Regions from separate parts of the Streptomyces sp. NPDC028635 genome, predicted to be linked through region 2. Evidence: riboswitches for the same ligand, from Rfam matches in the RefSeq annotation. Region 2 holds a riboswitch; each other region holds the start of a gene.
The links. A riboswitch is a leader RNA that binds a small molecule or an ion and turns the genes downstream of it on or off. The one in region 2 is predicted to bind thiamine pyrophosphate.
Positions count from the first base shown of each region.

Region 1: it holds a riboswitch for thiamine pyrophosphate, as region 2 does, so the genes downstream of both, AB0E88_RS11225 (thiamine ABC transporter substrate-binding protein) here and thiC (phosphomethylpyrimidine synthase ThiC) in region 2, are expected to answer to the same signal.
Region 3: it holds a riboswitch for thiamine pyrophosphate, as region 2 does, so the genes downstream of both, thiO (glycine oxidase ThiO) here and thiC (phosphomethylpyrimidine synthase ThiC) in region 2, are expected to answer to the same signal.

Region 1 covers NZ_JBEZWX010000008.1:44,971-51,227, forward strand. The annotation lists gene AB0E88_RS11215 (ABC transporter ATP-binding protein) at 1-981, opposite strand, end outside; gene AB0E88_RS11220 (iron ABC transporter permease) at 982-2,583, opposite strand; gene AB0E88_RS11225 (thiamine ABC transporter substrate-binding protein) at 2,628-3,716, opposite strand; TPP riboswitch at 3,791-3,899, opposite strand; gene rlmN (23S rRNA (adenine(2503)-C(2))-methyltransferase RlmN) at 3,924-5,030, opposite strand; gene AB0E88_RS11235 (hypothetical protein) at 5,124-5,303, opposite strand; gene AB0E88_RS11240 (SRPBCC family protein) at 5,338-5,787, opposite strand; gene AB0E88_RS11245 (phosphatidate cytidylyltransferase) at 5,953-6,257, opposite strand, start outside.
Region 2 covers NZ_JBEZWX010000012.1:164,925-171,181, forward strand. The annotation lists gene AB0E88_RS16170 (SsgA family sporulation/cell division regulator) at 1-368, shown strand, start outside; gene AB0E88_RS16175 (YibE/F family protein) at 600-2,168, opposite strand; TPP riboswitch at 2,240-2,417, shown strand; gene thiC (phosphomethylpyrimidine synthase ThiC) at 2,410-4,194, shown strand; gene AB0E88_RS16185 (hypothetical protein) at 4,357-5,226, opposite strand; gene AB0E88_RS16190 (metallophosphoesterase) at 5,444-6,257, opposite strand, start outside.
Region 3 covers NZ_JBEZWX010000020.1:60,578-66,834, forward strand. The annotation lists gene AB0E88_RS21710 (thiazole synthase) at 1-361, opposite strand, end outside; gene thiS (sulfur carrier protein ThiS) at 365-565, opposite strand; gene thiO (glycine oxidase ThiO) at 562-1,752, opposite strand; TPP riboswitch at 1,750-1,863, opposite strand; gene AB0E88_RS21725 (hypothetical protein) at 1,916-2,287, shown strand; gene AB0E88_RS21730 (FAD-dependent oxidoreductase) at 2,320-3,552, shown strand; gene AB0E88_RS21735 (Rv2175c family DNA-binding protein) at 3,663-4,028, shown strand; gene thiE (thiamine phosphate synthase) at 4,837-5,490, shown strand; gene metF (methylenetetrahydrofolate reductase [NAD(P)H]) at 5,637-6,257, shown strand, end outside.

The DNA.
Region 1 (6,257 bases), on a different contig from region 2:
GCCGACCTCGGCACCGACCTCGGGCGCCTCGCGCAGCGCGCAGGCGGCCTCCAGGCGGGGCGCGTCCTCGGGCTGGAGGTGCACCGCGACATGGGTGCCCCGGAAAGTACGGGCGGTGACGGTGCAGCGCAGCCCCTGCGCCACCTCGGTCAGCCGGACCCCGGCCGGGCGGACCAGCACGTCGCGCGGACCCTGCGGGGAGCCGTCGGGCACCGGCAGCTTGCCCCAGGGCGTGTCGGCGGCCTCGCCGACGACGGTTCCCGGCACCACGTTGTCGAAGCCGAGGAACCGGGCGACGAACGCGTCCGCCGGGTGCTGCCACACCTGAAGGGGCGTGCCGGACTGGGCGATCCGCCCGTCCCGCATCACCACGACCCGGTCGGCGAGTGCGAACGCCTCGCCCTGGTCGTGGGTGACGGCGAGCACGGTGGTGCCCAACCGGCCGAACAGCTCCCGCAGTTCGACGACGAGGCGTTCGCGCAGCGAGCGGTCGAGCTGACCGAGCGGCTCGTCCAGCATCAGCAGCCGGGGCCGCGGCGCGAGCGCCCGGGCGAGCGCGACCCGCTGCTGCTCACCGCCGGACAGCGCGCCCACGGCCCGCCGCCCGGCCCCGGGCAGCCCGACCAGGTCCAGCAACTCACCTACCCGCTCGCCCTGTTCGCCCTTCCCGGCGCCGTGCATACGCAGCCCGAAGGCGACGTTTCCGGCCACGTCCCGCTGCGGGAAGAGCTGGTGGTCCTGGAACATCAGCCCCACACCCCGCTTGTGCGCGGGCACCTTCGCCTGGTCCCGGCCGTCCAGCAGGACCCGGCCCGCATCGAGTGGCTGGAGTCCGGCGACCGCCCGCAGCAGCGTCGACTTGCCGCTGCCGCTCGGGCCGAGCACGCACACCACCTCGTGCTCGGTGACGTCCAGGTCGACGGCGTCGAGGACGGTCCGCTCGCCGAAGCGGACGGTCGCGGCATCGAGGCTGAGCAGCATCTAGAACTCCCCCGTCCGGTCGGGCACCCGCAGGCTCTCCAGCACGAGCAGCGCCACGGCGCACACCACCATCAGAATCGTCGACAGGGCCATCGCCTGCCCGTAGTTGAGGTCACCGGGCCGCGCCAGCAACCGGGCCACGGCCACCGGCAGCGTCGGCGTGTCGGGCCGTGCGATGAACACGGTCGCCCCGAACTCGCCCAGCGACACGGCGAACGCGAACCCGGCGGCGATCAGCAGCGCCCGCCGCACCATCGGCAGATCGACCTCCCGCCACACCCGCCACGGCGAGGCCCCGAGCACGGTCGCCGCCTCCCGCAGCCGTCCGTCGACCGCGCGCAGCACGGGCAGCATGGTCCGGATGACGAAGGGGACGCCGACGAGCGCTTGGGCGAGCGGCACCAGGATCCAGGAGCTGCGCAGGTCCAGCGGCGGCTTGTCGAGCGTGATCAGGAAGCCGAAGCCGACGGTCACCGCGGACACGCCGAGCGGCAGCATCAGCAGCGCGTCGAAGCCGCGCACCAGACGTCCGGCGTCGCGGCGGGTCAGCGCGGCGGCGGCGAACCCGCCGATCAGCAGCGCGATGCCGGTGGCGGCAAGGGCGTACTGCAGCGAATTGCCGATGGCCTCGATCGGCGGCACGAGGAAGGTGTTGCCGTCCTGGGCGGTCAGCTCCCGGTAGTAGCGCAGACCGCCGTCCAGGGAGCGCTGCACCAGTACCGCGGGCGGCAGCACGAGCAGCGCGGCGATGGTCAGCAGCACACCGGCGAGCAGCGCCCACTGCCCGGCGCCGCGCGGCCGGCGGGCCGTCGTCGCCGCGTCCACCAGCTTCAGCGCGCTCTCCCGGCGCCGCACCGTCCAGGCGTGCACGGCGAGGATCACGCCGACGGCGACGAACTGCACGATCGTCAGGACGGCGGCGGTGGACAGGTCGAAGATGTCGGCGGTCTGCCGGTAGATCTCCACCTCCAGGGTGGAGAAGCCGGGCCCGCCGAGGATCTGGACGATGCCGAAGGAGGTGAAGCAGAACAGGAACACCATCAGCCCGGCCGCCGCGACCGCCGGCGCCAGCGCGGGCAGGGTGACCGTGCGCCAGGCGGTGAAGCGGGACGCGCCCAGCATCCGCGCCGCGTCCTCCTGGCGCGGGTCGAGCTGGGCCCACAGACCGCCGACGGTGCGCACGACGACGGCGTAGTTGAAGAAGACGTGGGCGAGCAGGATCGCCCACACCGTGGTGTCCAGCCGTACGCCCCACAGCTGGTCGAGCAGCCCGCCGCGGCCGACCAGCGCCAGGAAGGCCGTGCCGACGACGACGGTCGGCAGCACGAACGGCACCGTCACCACCGCCCGCAGCAGCCGCTTGCCGGGGAAGTCGAAGCGGGCGAAGACATACGCGCCGGGCAGGGCGAGCAGCAGGGTGAGCCCGGCGGAGACCAGCGCCTGCCAGGTGGTGAACCACAGCACGTGCCGGATGTCGGACTGGCCGAGCACATCGGTGAGCCGTCCGAACTGCCAGACGCCGTCCACCTTCAGGCCGCGGGCGACGATCGCCGCCACGGGGTAGGCGAAGAACACGGCGAAGAACGCGACGGGCAGGGCCATCAGGCCGAGCCGCGCCGCGCTCCCCGCGCGGTGCGTGCGGCGGGCTACTTCAGTACGAGCGAGGTCCACTGCTTGACCCACTGGTCGCGGTGGTCGGCGATCTTGCCGGGGGCGAGGGTCTCGGGGTCCTTGGCGGCGGGGCCGTACTGGGTGAACTCGGCGGGCACCTCGGCGCCGTCGACGACCGGGTAGACGAACATGTTCAGCGGCATGTCCTGCTGGAACTCCTTGGAGACCAGGAAGTCGATCAGCGCCTTGCCGCCCTTGGTGTTCTTCGCGTTGCTGAGCAGCCCGGCGAACTCGATCTGCCGGAAGCAGGTGCCGGTGGCGACACCGGTGGGCGCGGTCTTCGGCTGCGGCTTGGCGAAGACGACCTCGGCGGGCGGGGAGGAGGCGTAGGAGACGACCAGCGGCCGGTCGCCGTGGGCCTTCCTGCCGCCGGCCGAGCCGGAGAACTCCTGGTCGTAGGCCTGCTCCCAGCCGTCGACCACCTTCACGCCGTTGGCCTTCAGCTTCTTCCAGTAGCCCTGCCAGCCGTCGTCGCCGTACTTGGCGGCGGTGCCGAGCAGGAAGCCGAGGCCGGGCGAGGAGGTCGCGGCGTTCTCGGTGACCAGCAGGTTCTTGTACTCCGGCTTGATCAGGTCGTCGAAGGAGGCCGGCGGGGTCAGCTTGTGGTCGGCGAAGTACTTCTTGTCGTAGTTGACGCAGATGTCGCCGTGGTCGATCGGCGTGACCCGGTGCTTGCCCTGGTCCAGCTGGTACTGGGCGCCGATGGTGCCGAGCCCCTTGGCCTGGTACGGCTGGAAGAGGCCGTTGTCCAGGGCGCGGGAGAGCAGGGTGTTGTCGACGCCGAAGAAGACGTCGCCCTGCGGGTTGTCCTTGGTGAGGATGGCCTTGTTGACGGCCTGCCCGGCGTCGCCGTCGGGCAGGACGCGGACCTTGTACCCGGACTGCTTCTCGAAGTCCGCGAGGACGTTCTTGGACACGGCCCATGAGTCGTGGCTGACGAGCGTGACCGTCTTGGACTCGGCGGACGTCTTCTCGCTCCCGCCCGACGACCCGCACGCGGACAGCGTGACGAGGCCGACGCCGACCACCAGGACCGTGGCCTTCTTGGTGATGCTCACTGACATTCCTCCTGGAGTGACCAGGAAGAGACGCGGCCCTGCCCGGGACGCCTCACGGTGTCCCGGGCAGGGCGCAACAGCTCGAGTGATGACCGATCTCCCTACCCAGAATGACCTGGGCGAGGTTCGGAGGGTCTGCGGCCCTGTCCGCCGCACTCTCAGCGCTGTGGCGCTCCCCTGTCGGAATATGTAGATGTACTGACGCCAGTCAGATTACCGCTCGGTGGCGGCGAGCTGACCACACGCCCCGTCGATCTCCTGCCCACGGGTGTCCCGGATGGTCACCGGTACACCATGAGCGGCGATCGCCTCGACGAACGCCTTCTCGTCCTCGGGCCGCGAGGCGGTCCACTTGGACCCCGGGGTCGGGTTGAGCGGGATGAGATTGACGTGCACGGGCTTGCCCTTGAGCAGCCGCCCGAGCCGGTCGCCCCGCCACGCCTGATCGTTGATGTCCCGGATGAGGGCGTACTCGATGGACAGCCGGCGCCCGCTCTTCTCGACGTACTCGAACCCGGCGTCGAGCACCTCGCGCACCTTCCACCGCGTGTTCACGGGGACGAGGGTGTCGCGCAGCTCGTCGTCCGGGGCGTGCAGCGAAATCGCGAGCCGGCACTTGAAGCCCTCGTCGGCGAACCGGTGGATGGCGGGCACGAGCCCGACCGTCGACACGGTGATGCCGCGCTGGGACAGACCGAGACCGTCCGGCGCGGGGTCCGTGAGCGCGCGGATCGCTCCGACCACCCGCTTGTAGTTGGCGAGCGGCTCACCCATGCCCATGAAGACGATGTTGGACAGCCGGGACGCACCGCCGGGGATCTCCCCGTCCCTGAGCGCCCGCATGCCCTCGACGATCTGGTGCACGATCTCGGCGGTGGACAGGTTCCGGTCGAGACCGGCCTGCCCCGTCGCACAGAACGGGCAGTTCATGCCACAGCCCGCCTGCGAGCTGATGCACATGGTGACCCGGTCCGGGTACCGCATCAGCACCGACTCGACGAGCGTCCCGTCGAACAGCCGCCACAGCGTCTTGCGCGTCTCCCCCTCGTCGGTCGACAGATGCCGTACGACGGTCATCAGCTCGGGAAACAGCGCCTCCCGCAGCTTGTCACGCGCACCGGAGGGGATGTCGGTCCACTGCTCCGGGTCGTGCGCGTACCGCGCGAAGTAGTGCTGCGACAGCTGCTTGGCGCGAAACGGCTTCTCCCCGATCTCGGCCACGACCGCCTTGCGCTCGGCGGGCGAGAGATCGGCAAGATGCCGCGGCGGCGACTTCGCTCCGCGCGGCGCGACAAAAGTAAGTTCTCCGGGCTTGGGCATGGTGCTACCAGTGTCGCAGATCGACTCGGGTGGCCCGCTCGGCCGGTGCGGCGCCCTTGCGGTGCGCGGCGGTACGTGCGACGGCCGGGCCCGTCAGTTGAGGAGCGCGCCGATGAACACCGCGACAGTGGAGCCGTAGGACTTCCAGCGGTGCGAGCGGCGGCAGTAGCGGCGGGGCTTGCGGCGCACCGCCTGGTCGATCAGCGTCTTGCACCACTTGCACGGCAGGTCACCGTGGCAGGTGCCGTCGTCCGCGAGTCTCGCCCTCCCCATGATCGCGACTCCAGCCGCCGCCGAGCGGCGGGGTCTACGCGGCCGTGTGCTCCAGGTGCTGCTTGAGCAGCTGCTCGTTGCGCGGGAACTCCTTGCGCACCTGCGGGCGGACGACCAGCGGGATGAGGACCTTGCCGAGGCCGTGGCCCTCGAAGTCGAGGTCCATGGTCAGCCGGGTGCGCCGGCCCTCGTCGACAGGCGTGACCTCACCGCGGAAGGTGCCGCGTACCGTCCCGTCGATGCCGTGCACGCTCCACGAGCGCCCCGGCTCGTACTCGGTGCACTGCATCGTCATGGGAACGTCGCGGCGGCCGAGGTGACGGGTGACCCGGACCCGGGAGCCCACTCCGAACGGGCCGTCGTCGAGCTGCTCGGCTGACACCGCGCTCTCCTGCCAGTCCGGCAGGTGGGCGGGGTCGGTGACGAACGTCCACACCTCGTCGGGGCGGCAGTTGAGAACGATCTCATCGTGGAAACCGGACATGGTGGCCCCCTTTCCAGGGCGAGCCGGTCGGGGCTTACACCCGAAATCGTCCCACCGCACCCGCCCACCGGCCATCCGGCCATCGGGGGGCGGGCGGGGCCTCCACGACGACGAGCCCCGCCCTCCCTGACAGGAGGACGGGGCTTTGAAGGCCGTGCGCGCCGGTCAGCCGGCGCCGACGAACAGCACCAGCAGCAGCCACACCACCGGAGCCGTCGGCAGCAGCGAGTCCAGGCGGTCCATGATGCCCCCGTGCCCGGGGAGCAGCGTGCCCATGTCCTTGATGCCCAGGTCCCGCTTGATCATCGACTCGCCGAGGTCGCCCAGCGTCGCGCTGGCCGCGACCGCGAGACCCAGCAGCAGCCCCTGCCACCAGGTGCCGTCGTCGATCAGGAACTGCAGGCACAGCGCACCGGCGACCATCGCGAACGTCACGGCGCCGAGCAGGCCCTCGCGGGTCTTGCCGGGGC
Region 2 (6,257 bases):
CGGTGGAACTGCGGTACGAGACCTGTGATCCCTATGCCGTACGGCTGACTTTCCACCTTCCCGGGGACGCGCCGGTGACCTGGGCGTTCGGGCGTGAGCTGCTGCTCGACGGGGTGGGGCGGCCGTGCGGAGAGGGCGATGTCCGGATCGCACCGGTCGAGGAGGACACGTTGGGCGAGGTGCTGATCCGGCTCCAGGTCGGCGGCGACCAGGCGCTGTTCCGTTCGTCGGCCCCGCCGATCGTGGCGTTCCTGGACCGCACCGACAAGCTGGTGCCACTCGGCCAGGAGGGTGCGCTCGCCGACTTCGACGCCCATCTGGAGGAGGCGCTCGACCGTATCCTCGCCGAGGAGCAGAGCGCGGGCTGACACGTCGCGTCACCACGGTGGCGTAACGGTTCACCGCTGTGGGACGGGGATTTGCAGGAACGGTTCTGCAGGGCGGTGACACGGTGACCGTCGCGCTGGTGACGCCGTCGGCCGTCGGGTACGGCGGCGCCGTCGACGGGGCGGCTACGGGCGCGACGGTACGGTCGCGCGGCCGGCGGTACGGCTACGCCGTCGCCCGGCATCTCAGCGCTCGCGCCGGCACCCGGCGTTTCAGCGCTTGCGCCGGCGCCCCCGGCCGCCGCGGCCTGCGGGCACCGGGATCGAGCCGGTACCGGTGCCGGTCCCACCGGCGGCGCTCTGGCCGGCCGCTGTCGGCCCCTGACGGTCGGCGGCCACCACCAGAGCCGCGAGCGCCGTGGTGACCGGCACCGAGGCGACCAGGCCGATCGATCCCACCAGCGTGCGCACGATCTCCTCCGCGACCAGTTCGCTGTTGGCGACCGTGCCCACGCTGCTCTGCGCGATGGAGAAGAGCAGCAGCAGGGGCAACGCGGCACCGGCGTAGGCGAGGACGAGGGTGTTGACGACGGACGCGATGTGGTCGCGGCCGATCCGGATCCCGGCCCGGTACAGCCCGCGCCGGCCCATCGACGGGTTGGCCTCGTGCAGCTCCCAGACGGCGGAGGTCTGGGTGACCGTCACGTCGTCGAGCACGCCGAGGGATCCGATGATGACGCCGGCGAGCAGCAGACCGCTCATGTCGATGGACGGGTACAGGCCATGGATCAGGCCGGTGCTGTCGTCCGTGTTGCCCGTCAGCGCGGCCCAGCCGATGAACAGCGAACCGAGGACGCCGATCAGCAGCAGGGAGACCAGTGTGCCCAGCACCGCCACGGACGTCCGGGCCGACAGCCCGTGGCACAGATACAGGGCGATGAGCATGATCGCGCTGGAGCCCACGACGGCGACGACCAACGGGTTCTCGCCCTGCAGTACCGCCGGCAGGATGAAGAAGTTCAGCACCAGGAAGCTGATGGCCAGCGCGACGAGTGCCATCACCCCGCGCATCCGTCCCACGACGATGACGGCGAGCGCGAAGATGCCGGCCAGCAGGGCCATCGGGAAGCGCCGGTCGGCGTCCGTGACGGAGTACTGAAGGTCCTTCGGTGCCGAGGGCTCGTAGGCGACCACCACCTTCTCGCCCTGGTGCAGCTGCCGTGTCTGGTCGGGCTGCACGATCTCGGTGAACGTCCGGCCCTTGTCGTTGCCGGAGTCGACGCGGACGGTGGCCTTCTTGCAGGCGCCGTCGGCCTGTTGCCGGGTCGGGGACCCCTGCGCGGTGGACGTGTCGCCGGTCGGCGTACCACCGGAGGCGTTGACGGACTTGCAGCTCACCTCGACCACCTGGGTGACCGTGGCCTGCTGGGTCTGCCGGTCGAAGCCCACACCGGAGCGCTGGTGGGAGGGGGCACCGCCCGGCCACAGCACGCCGAGGCCGACGACCACCGCCACGGCGAACGGGATGAGGATCGCCGCGATGACCTTGCGCAGATGCCGGGAGACGGGAGCGGCGGGCCCGTGACTGTGCGAGTGCCCGTGCCCGCCGCCCGCGGAATGCGCGGCACCGTGTCCGCTTCCCGCGGCGTGCCCGGCACCGTGTCCGTGCCCGCCACCGGACGCGTGCCGATGCCCGTGCCCGGCGCCCGGGGCGTACCCGTGCCCGGCTGCCGGCGTGTGCCCGTGCTCCGGCCCGTCCTCGGCGCCCTGGCCGTGGCCGGTCGGGCCCTGGCCGTGCGGCGGCTCGGGCGGCGGATACGGGGGCTGGTGTGTGGTGGTCACCGCCCGATCATCGCAAGAACGGCAGGGGCCCCCTGTTCATCGCGCCTGAATTGACGCTAGCGTGGAGGCACCTTTGCACACGCGGGAGCTCGGAGCACCGGGCTGAGAGGGCGCTGACCTCCGTCTTCGCGATGTTTCACGTGGAACATGTGGCGTTCCACACGAAATGTCGGCAGACGGTGACCGCTGCGTCGACCGCCGAACCTGTTACCGGGTAATGCCGGCGTAGGGAGTAGGTCTCATGACCAACAAGGACGTACGCACGCCTGCCTCCGTTCAGAGCGAGTCGGCTCAGGAGGCCGGGAAGTCCATCGGCTGGCACAAGGCATACGTCGAGGGTTCGCGCCCCGACCTGCGGGTGCCGGTCCGTCAGGTGCACCTCACCAACGGGAAGGCGGTCACGCTCTACGACACGTCCGGCCCGTATACCGATCCGCTTGTCGACACCGACGTCCGCAGGGGCCTGTCGCCCCTGCGGGAGAACTGGATCATCGCCCGCGGCGACACCGAGGAGTACGCGGGCCGCCCCGTCCGCCCGGAGGACGACGGGATCAAGCACACCTCGCCGCGCGGCGGCCTGCGCAATCTCGACGCGGTCTTCCCCGGGCGGCCGCGCCAGCCCCGCCGCGGCCGCGACGGCCAGGCGGTCACGCAGCTCGCGTACGCCCGCCGGGGCGAGATCACGCCCGAGATGGAGTTCGTGGCCCTTCGGGAGAACGTCTCGCCCGAGGTGGTCCGCGAGGAGATCGCGGCGGGCCGAGCCGTGCTGCCGGCCAACGTCAACCACCCGGAGATCGAGCCGATGATCATCGGCAAGCGGTTCCTGGTGAAGGTCAACGCCAACATCGGCAACTCCGCAGTGACTTCTTCCATCGAGGAGGAGGTCGAGAAGATGACCTGGGCGACCCGCTGGGGCGCCGACACGGTCATGGACCTGTCCACGGGACGCAACATCCACACCACCCGCGAGTGGGTGCTGCGCAACTCCCCCGTCCCCATCGGCACGGTGCCGCTCTACCAGGCGCTGGAGAAGGTCGACGGCAGGGCCGAGGAACTGACCTGGGAGATCTACAAGGACACGGTCATCGAGCAGGCCGAGCAGGGCGTGGACTACATGACGGTCCACGCGGGCGTGCGTCTGGCGTACGTGCCGCTCACCGCCAACCGCAAGACGGGCATCGTCTCGCGCGGTGGTTCGATCATGGCCGCGTGGTGCCTGGCGCACCACAAGGAATCGTTCCTGTACGAGAACTTCGAGGAGCTCTGCGAGATCCTCGCCGCGTACGACGTGACGTACTCCCTCGGTGACGGTCTCCGGCCCGGCTCCATCGCGGACGCCAACGACGAGGCGCAGTTCGCGGAGCTCCGCACGCTCGGGGAACTCAACACGATCGCCAAGCGTTTCCACGTACAGACCATGATCGAGGGCCCGGGACACGTCCCGATGCACAAGATCAAGGAGAACATCGACCTTCAGCAGGAGATCTGCGATGAAGCTCCGTTCTATACGCTCGGCCCGCTGACCACCGACGTCGCGCCGGCGTACGACCACATCACCTCCGGCATCGGCGCCGCGATGATCGCCTGGTGGGGCACGGCGATGCTCTGCTACGTCACGCCCAAGGAGCACCTGGGCCTGCCCAACCGGGACGACGTCAAGACCGGTGTCATCACCTACAAGATCGCCGCCCACGCGGCCGATCTGGCCAAGGGGCACCCGGGCGCGCAGGAGTGGGACGACGCGCTGTCCGACGCCCGGTTCGAGTTCCGGTGGGAGGACCAGTTCAACCTCGCGCTGGACCCGGACACGGCGCGGGAGTTCCACGACGAGACCCTGCCGGCGGAACCCGCCAAGACGGCCCACTTCTGCTCGATGTGCGGGCCGAAGTTCTGCTCGATGAAGATCTCGCAGGACATCCGCCGTGAGCACGGCGGCAGCAAGGCCGAGATCGAGGCCGGGATGGCGGAGAAGTCGCGGGAATTCGCGGCGGCGGGCAACCGCGTGTATCTGCCGATCGCGGACTGAGTCGCACCGCCCGGACCGCCCGGACCGCCCGGACCGCTTCGACAGGTCCGGGCGGCCCGGGGTGACGCGGACTGTCCCGTGGGGGCCCGGCGTTGGACGGCTCGCGGCGGACGTCCGATGCCCCCGCGTGCGCTCGTCCTCTCCGGGGCGTGCGCCGGCGCTTCACTCCGGCTGGTGCTCCGGGCCACCGAAGTCGGGGCTGCTGAAGTCGGGGCTCGTGAAACTCGGGCGCGGGCCTGCGGCGGGGCCGTCGTCGGGGCTGGTGAATCCCGGCCGGTCGTAGCCCAGGCGCGGGATGCGGCTGGACGGCACCGACGGGGACACGGGGTGCGCCGGGCTCGTACCGGGCTCGGCCAGGGCGTCGCGCAGGAACGGCACGATGCCGCGTTCCAGCAGGGCTTCGTGCCAGGCGTCACGAGCCTGGGTCAGCTCCTGCGGAGGTTCACCGTGGGCGCCGGACTCGAGCGAGGGGCGGTTGCGCAGGGCCGTGAGCAGCAGCCCCACGGTGGCGACGAGGATCGTGGCCGCCGTCAGGGCGCCGAAGACCCATCCGGCGGTGAGCATGGTCCGGGCGAAGGCCGGCTCGGGGTCGAGCATCTTCAGGATGTAACCCACCAGCAGGAATATCGCGGCGGCGGTGCCGGAGAGGACGGGGGCGAGGACGGCGACCACGGCGACGGCGCCCGCGCCCGTGCTCTCGGCCATCTCGCCCACGGTGGCGGCGAGTCCCATCGGGGCGCCGGCGGGGTCGGCGGACGCGGACGTGCGCTCGGCCGTCAGGGCGGCGGCCGGGGCCGGCTGACGCAGCTCCTCGCGCACCTTGACGTAGTGCTGGTACTCGGTGGCGGCGGAGGCGGTGATGAGGGAGGTGGCGCTGAGCGCCATGGCGCGCAGCTGTTCGAGGGTGAGACGTCGGCCGGCGGCGGACAGTTCGGGACGGTGGGCTGCGGAGCGCAGCGCCTCATCGAGGATCCGTTCGTAGTCCTGACGGTCCTCGCTCAGCAGGTGCTGCGGAACGCTGTTCATGTGCATCCCCCGATGCTCCGTAGGGCTTGGGGCTCGCATGGCGACGAGCCGTCGGGCAGAAACGGAGGGGAGCCTGCTACGGATAAGCCGATGGTAGAGCGGCGACGGCTCGCGGTGACAGGGGGTTTCCACAAATTGCCGACGCGCCCGGTGTGTTGAGCGGATCCGGGCCGTCCGCCGGGCGGCGGGGGAGATTGCGCCGCGGGGCGGCGCGCGGGAACGCTCAGCCGCCCAACGGGAGCTCCTGGACCAGCAGTTTTCCTGCCATCGTCACACCGCCGTCCATCGCGATGGCGAGCCCGTCGGCGTAGACGTGCGGGCCCTCGACGAGCGGGCCGGCGCTGTCCTCGCCGTCCTCGGAGCCGACCTCGCCCAGCAGATACGGAATCGGGCTGTGGCCGTGAACGATGCGGGTGCCGCCGTACGTATCGAGCAGCGAGCGCACGGCGTCGGCGCCGCCCTCGTCACGGAAGGAGAAGCGCTTGGTGAACTTGCGGAACAGATCCCAGCACTCGTCGGCGTCGTTGCGGGTCAGCGTCTCGCGGACGGTGTCGTTGACGGCCTCGATCGAGTCGCCGTAGTCGAGGTAGGCGGTGGTGTCGGAGTGCACGAGCAGATAGCCGTCGACCTCCTCCACCGCGTCCAGACGCGCCATCCACTGCAGGTGGTGGTCCTGCAGGCGGTCCATGTCGGTCTTCTGGCCGCCGTTGAGCAGCCAGGCCGCTTGGAAGGTGGCGGTGCCCGCGCCGGAGTTGACGGGCGTGTCGCCGAACCGCTTGGCCCCGAGCAGCAGCAGTTCGTGGTTGCCCATGAGGGCCTTGCAGTAGCCGCCGGCCGCGGCGGCCTCCGCGGACAGGCGCATGACCAGGTCGATGACGCCGATGCCGTCGGGTCCGCGGTCGGTGAAGTCGCCGAGGAACCACAGCCGGGCGGTGCCGGCGCACCACTGGCCCGCCGCGTCGATCAGCCCCTTCTCCTGCAGGGCGGCGATCAGCTCGTCCAGATAACCGTGCACGTCGCCGACGACGAACAGGGGA
Region 3 (6,257 bases), on a different contig from region 2:
TCTCCGCCGCGTCCAGCAGCTCGATCGGGTCCGGGAGCAGCGTGCGTTCGTCGGCGATGACCTCCAGCTTCACCAGGTCCGTGCCCAGCGCCTCGCGCGCGAGGCGGGCCGTGAGCACCGCCTCCCCGGCGGTGAAGCAGCCGGCGGTGTTCGGCAGCACCCGGATGCCGAGGCGGTCCAGCACCGACAGCACCGAGCCGTGCACGCCGGGGTCGACCCGGCGCATCGCGACGGTCGTCAGCTCGGTGCCGGAGGCGACCAGCGCCCGCTCCAGCACGTCCAGGCTCGGCGCGCCGCCGGTGCCCATGATCAGACGGGACGAGAACGGCGTACCGCCGAGGACGAAGGGGTCGTCAGCCATGGTTCAGCCTCCCTGGACGGCGGTGAGGACCTCGACGCGGTCGCCCTCGGCGAGGGCCGTGGTGGACCACTGCGTGCGCGGGACGACGGTCTCGTTGAGGGCGGCGGCCACCCCGGAGGGGGCCGCGGTGAGGGACGTCACGACGGCGTCGAGAGCCGTGCCGGGATCGACGCGGCGGGGCTCACCGTTGACGGAGATGTTCATGCGGGCTGCTCCGTGAGGGTGCGGGCGGGCTGCCGCGCGGCCGCGGCGGGGGCGAAACGCTTAGGGGTGAAGGGGCGGGCCTCGTCCGGCAGCTCACCGGTGACGAGGGCGTGGGCCAGCACGTCCCCGGTGACCGGGGTGAGCAGGACGCCGTTGCGGTGGTGCCCGGTGGCCAGCAGCAGCCCCTCCAGCGCGGTGGGGCCGAGCAGCGGCGCGTTGTCGGGGGAGCCGGGGCGCAACCCGGCCCGGGTCTCCGTGAGCGGCAGCTCGGTGATGCCGGGCACCAGCTCGTGGGCGTCGCGCAGCAGCTCGTAGACGCCGCCCGCGGTGACCGTGGTGTCCCAGCCCATCTCCTCGCTGGTCGCGCCCACGACCAGCTCGCCGTTCTCGCGCGGCACCAGATACAGCGCGCCGCCGCGCACCACCGCGCGCACGGTCCGGCTCAGGAACGGCGTCCGGTGGTCCGGCATGGTCAGCCGCAGGACCTGGCCCTTCACCGGCCGCACCGGCGGCAGTACGTCCTCCGGTACGCCCGCGAGGCGACCGCTCAGGCTGCCGGCGGCGAGCACGACCTGTCCCGCGCCCAGCTCCTCGCCCCCTCGGGTGACGACGCCCGCGGCGCGCTCACGGGAGACGACGAGCCGCTCGGCCCAGTCGCGCCGGAACACCACTCCGGCCCGCTCGCAGGCGGTGACCAGCGCGGCCGCCAGCCGCCGCGGGTCCACCTGGTGGTCGCCGTCGACCCGCAGCCCGCCGCGCACACCCGGCGCGAGCATCGGCTCCAGACGCCGGCACTCCCGGCCGGACAGCCACTCCGAGGCGAGGCCCGACTGCCGTTGCAGGGCGTGCAGTTCCTTCAGGTGGGCGCGGTCGTCGGCGTCCAGGGCGACGGCGAGCGTGCCGCTGCGGCGGTAGCCGAGGCCGTGGCCGCTCGCCTCGGTGAGTTCGGCCGCGAAGTCCGGATAGCGGCGCGCCGAGGCCAGGTTGAGGGCGAGCAGGGTCTGCTCGCCGTGGTGCAGTTCGGTGACGGCGGCCAGCATCCCGGCCGCCACCTGCGCGGCTCCGCCGCCGGGCTCGGGTTCCACGACCGTGGTGGCGAACCCCCGCTGCGCGGCCCGCCAGGCCGTGACCAGCCCGATGATCCCGCCCCCGATGACGAGGACGTCTGACGTACGCGTAGGCGACATGGGCGTCCAGCCCCTCCCTTCGCCGGCATGACCCGGATCAGGTTCGTACGGTCGGAGGCCGTCCCAGCCTCCCTCTCAGCCCGGTGCGTCCGGGCTCCCGCGAGTGCTTTACGGTGGCCACCCTAGCCCGTGCCGCTGTGTGTCTGTAAGGGAGCCTTCCGTCATGCCCCGGTCCCTCGACGGTCTCGTCCTCGCCCCGGTCGCCGACCAGGCACCAGGTCAGGTGGGCACGCGCACCCGCTTCACCTACCACGAGCGCGGCGGCGAGATCTGGGCGGAGTACGCCGGCGGCGACGTGGTGCGCGGGCACCTCGTGGGCACCCGGCAGGGGGACCGGCTGGACTTCCGGTACGTGCAGCTCAAGCAGGACGGGACGACCTCCGGCGGGCACTGCGTGTCCACGGTCGTCGAGCTGCCGGACGGGCGGGTGCGGCTGGAGGAGACCTGGGAGTGGGAGTCCCAGGAGGGCAGCGGCACCAGCGTGGTGGAGGAGCTGCACGCGCGTGTGGAGCAGGTCACGGCGCAGGACCGCTGACTGACGGTCTGTCAGGTGTCTATGGTGATCAGGTGAGCGAGCAGACGCAGCAACGGGGCACGTCATCGGCGGCGCGGCGGGTGGTCGTCGTGGGCGCGGGCATGGCCGGGGTGCAGACCGCGGTGGCCCTGCGCGAACGGGGTTTCACCGGCACCGTCACGCTCATCGGCGCCGAACCCCACCAGCCCTACGACCGTCCGCCGCTGTCCAAGGCCGTCCTGCTCGGCACGGCCGAGGGCTCCGCCTTCGACGTGGACTTCGAGGCGCTGGGCATCGAGCTGCGCCTCGGCTGCGAGGTGCTGGGCCTGCGCCCCGCCGACCATGAACTGGACACCGGGGCCGGACCCGTCCCGTACGACGTCCTCGTGCTCGCCACCGGCGCCGAACCGATCACCCTGCCCGGCGCCGAGGGCGTCCCCGGGGTGCACCTGCTGCGCACCCTGGACGACGCAGAGCGGCTGCGCCCGGTGCTGGCCGCCCAGCACGACATCGTGGTCGTCGGCGCGGGCTGGATCGGCGCCGAGTTCGCCACGGCCGCGCGTGAGGCGGGCTGCGCGGTCACCGTCGTGGAGGCCGCCGACCGCCCGCTCGCCGGGGCACTGCCCGCCGAGGTCGCCGCGCCGATGACCCGGTGGTACGCCGACGCCGGCGCCGAGCTGCGCACGGGCGCGCGCGTGGCGGGCGTCGAGCCGGGCGTGGTGGTCCTCGACGACGGCACCCGGCTGCCCGCCGGCGCGGTCGTCGTCGGCATCGGCGCACGGCCGGCCACCGGGTGGCTGGCGGGCTCCGGCGTCGCGCTGGGCCCGCGCGGCGAGGTGGTGGCCGACGCGCGTCTGCGCACCTCGGTGCCGGACGTGTACGCGGTCGGCGACTGCGCCTCCTTCCCCTCCGCCCGCTACGGCGAACGTCTGCTCGTCCACCACTGGGACAACGCCCTCCAGGGCCCGCGCACCGTCGCCGCGAACATCGTGGGCGACACGCCCGCGGAGTACGACCCCGTGCCGTACTTCTGGTCCGAGCAGTTCGGCCGCTTCGTCCAGTACGCCGGCCACCACACCTCGGCCGACCGCACCGTGTGGCGCGGTGACGAGTACGGACCGGCCTGGACGGTGTGCTGGCTGCGCGAGAGCCGGCTGGTCGCCCTGCTGGCGGTGGGCCGCCCGCGTGACCTGGCCCAGGGGCGGCGGCTGATCGAGGCGGGCACGGCGATGGATCCGGAGCTGCTGGCGGACCCGGCGAGGCCGCTGAAGGCGGCCACGGCCTGAGCCGTCCGGGGGTGTCGTCAGGGGTGTGCCGGGTGTGTCGTCCCAGGTCGACCGGCCCGGGTGGACCGCCCTGACTTCCGACTGTCAGTGGCAGATGGCAGGCTTGTCCCGTGACCGAGATTGACGCAAAGATCGATGCTCTCGTCCCCGCCTGGCTCACCCTTCCCGACATCGCCGAGATGCTCGGCGTCGAGGTGACGCGTGTCCGGCAGCTGGTCAAGGAGGGCCAGCTCATCGCCGTACGCCGCGGTGAGAACCGCGCGCTGCACGTCCCCGCCCCCTTCATCGACGGGGACAAGGTCGTCAAGGGCCTGACGGGCACCCTGACGCTCCTGCGGGACGACGGGTTCACGGACGAGGAGATGCTGGAGTGGCTCTTCACGCCGGACCCGAGCCTGCCCGGTACGCCCGCACAGGCGCTCAGCGAGAATCGCGGCACGGAGGTGAAGCGCCGCGCCCAGGCGCTCGCCGTCTGACGCACCCACACTGAACACCGTCGACACACGGGCCGCGGCCCGGGGGGCCACGGCCGGGGCCACGTGCGGCCTCGGCCACGACCTCCCGGACCGCGGCGCTCTCCGTCCCGGTGCCGTTCGCCGGGGCAACCGTGCCCTCGGCGCTTGATGCCCTCGTGCCCGCCGGGCCGGTGGGCAGCGGCCCGCGAGGCGAGACACGCCTCAGGGCGGAGGCCACGCTCGCTCGGCGCGACGTGCTGCTCGGGCTGAACTGCGGCCGGGCCTGAAGACCGGCCGGTCCTGCATTTCGGCCCGGACCTCACGTCCGGCCGGCCTGAAGTCCGGCCGGGGCGTGCACTCCGGCCGAGGCGTGCACTCCGGCCGGGCCTCAAGACTGGCCGCGGCCCGAAGGTCGGCCGGATCTGAAGGGCGGGCCTGAAGCCTGGCCGGGTTCGACGTCCGGCCTCGTCGGAAAGCCGGACGGGCGGAAGAACGTGCCCCGCCGGAAGCCGGACCGGCCCGAAGAAGCTGCCCCGCCGGAAGCCCGACCGGCGGGAGAACGGGCCCCGCCGCAAGCCCGACCGGCCGAAGAAGCTGCCCCGCCGGGAAGCCGGGGCCTACGGAAAAGCCGGGCCCGTGCGCGTGGTGGCGCAACGGTTGCGAGCCGGGGGGCCGACCGGCCGGCCGGGCCCGGGCTCCCCTGTCGTGGTGTGCGCGGGATACGTTCCTGGGGTGCGTCCGTGGGCCGGGTCCGCGGAGCGCGCCGCCGCCGCCCGCACGCCGCGGCCCGTACGATCCGGACACCTCACCCACCCCGGGGGGACCACGTATGACCACCGCCGCCACTCCTCGCGCCCAGCTCGCCGACGCCCGGCTGTACCTGTGCACCGACGCCCGCAGGCGCCAGGGCGACCTGCCCGAGTTCCTCGACGCGGTCTTCGCCGGCGGGGTCGACATCGTGCAGCTGCGGGACAAGGGCATGGAGGCCGCCGAGGAACTGGAGCACCTGAGCGTCTTCGCCGACGCCTGCGCCCGGCACGGCAAGCTCCTCGCGGTCAACGACCGCGCGGACGTCGCCCACGCGGCCCGCGCCGACGTCCTGCACCTCGGGCAGGGCGACCTCCCGGTCCCGGCGGCCCGCGCGATCCTCGGCGACGACGTGCTGATCGGCCGCTCCACCCACGCCGAGGCGGAGGCGGAGGCGGCCGCCGTCCAGGAGGGCGTGGACTACTTCTGCACCGGCCCGTGCTGGCCGACGCCCACCAAGCCGGGCCGCCATGCCCCCGGTCTCGACCTGGTCCGGCACACCGCCGCGCTCGGCACCGACCGCCCCTGGTTCGCCATCGGCGGCATCGACCTCGGCAACCTCGACGAGGTGCTCGAGGCGGGTGCCCGCCGTGTCGTCGTCGTCCGGGCGATCACCGAGGCGCAGGACCCCGGTGCCGCCGCGGCGGAGTTCGCCAAGCGGCTGCGCCAGATGTGAGCGCGGGGCGGCCGTGGCGGCCCGGGCACCCGCGGCTCACCCGCCGTCGTCTCATGAGTGTCCAAGGGGTGGACAACAACCCGACAATTCGGGCAAATTTCCCGCTTTCGGTTGGGGGACCGTCCACCCCTGGCTAACCTGCCCGTATGGCCCTAGGAACCGCATCCACCAGGACTGATCGCGCCCGTACCGTGCGCGACATCCTCGCGACCGGCAAGACGACGTACTCGTTCGAGTTCTACGCGCCCAAGACGCCGGCCGGTGAGCGGAACCTGTGGAACGCCCTGCGCAGGGTCGAGGCCGTGGCCCCCGACTTCGTCTCCGTCACCTACGGCGCCGGCGGTACGACCCGCACCACCACGGTGAAGGAGACCCAGCAGATCGTCGTGGACACCACGCTCACGCCGGTCGCCCACCTCACCGCGGTCGACCACTCCCTCGCCGAACTGCGCAACATCATCGGCCAGTACGCCGACGCCGGCATCCGCAACATGCTCGCCGTGCGCGGCGACCCGCCCGGTGACCCCATGGGCGAGTGGGTGCCGCACCCGCGGGGTCTGACGTACGCCGCCGACCTCGTCCGGCTCATCAAGGAGTCGGGCGACTTCTGTGTGGGCGTCGCCGCCTTCCCGGAGATGCACCCGCGCTCCACGGACTGGGACACCGACATCCGGCACTTCGTCGACAAGTGCCGGGCCGGGGCGGACTACGCCATCACACAGATGTTCTTCCACCCCGAGTCCTATCTGCGCCTGCGCGACCGCGTC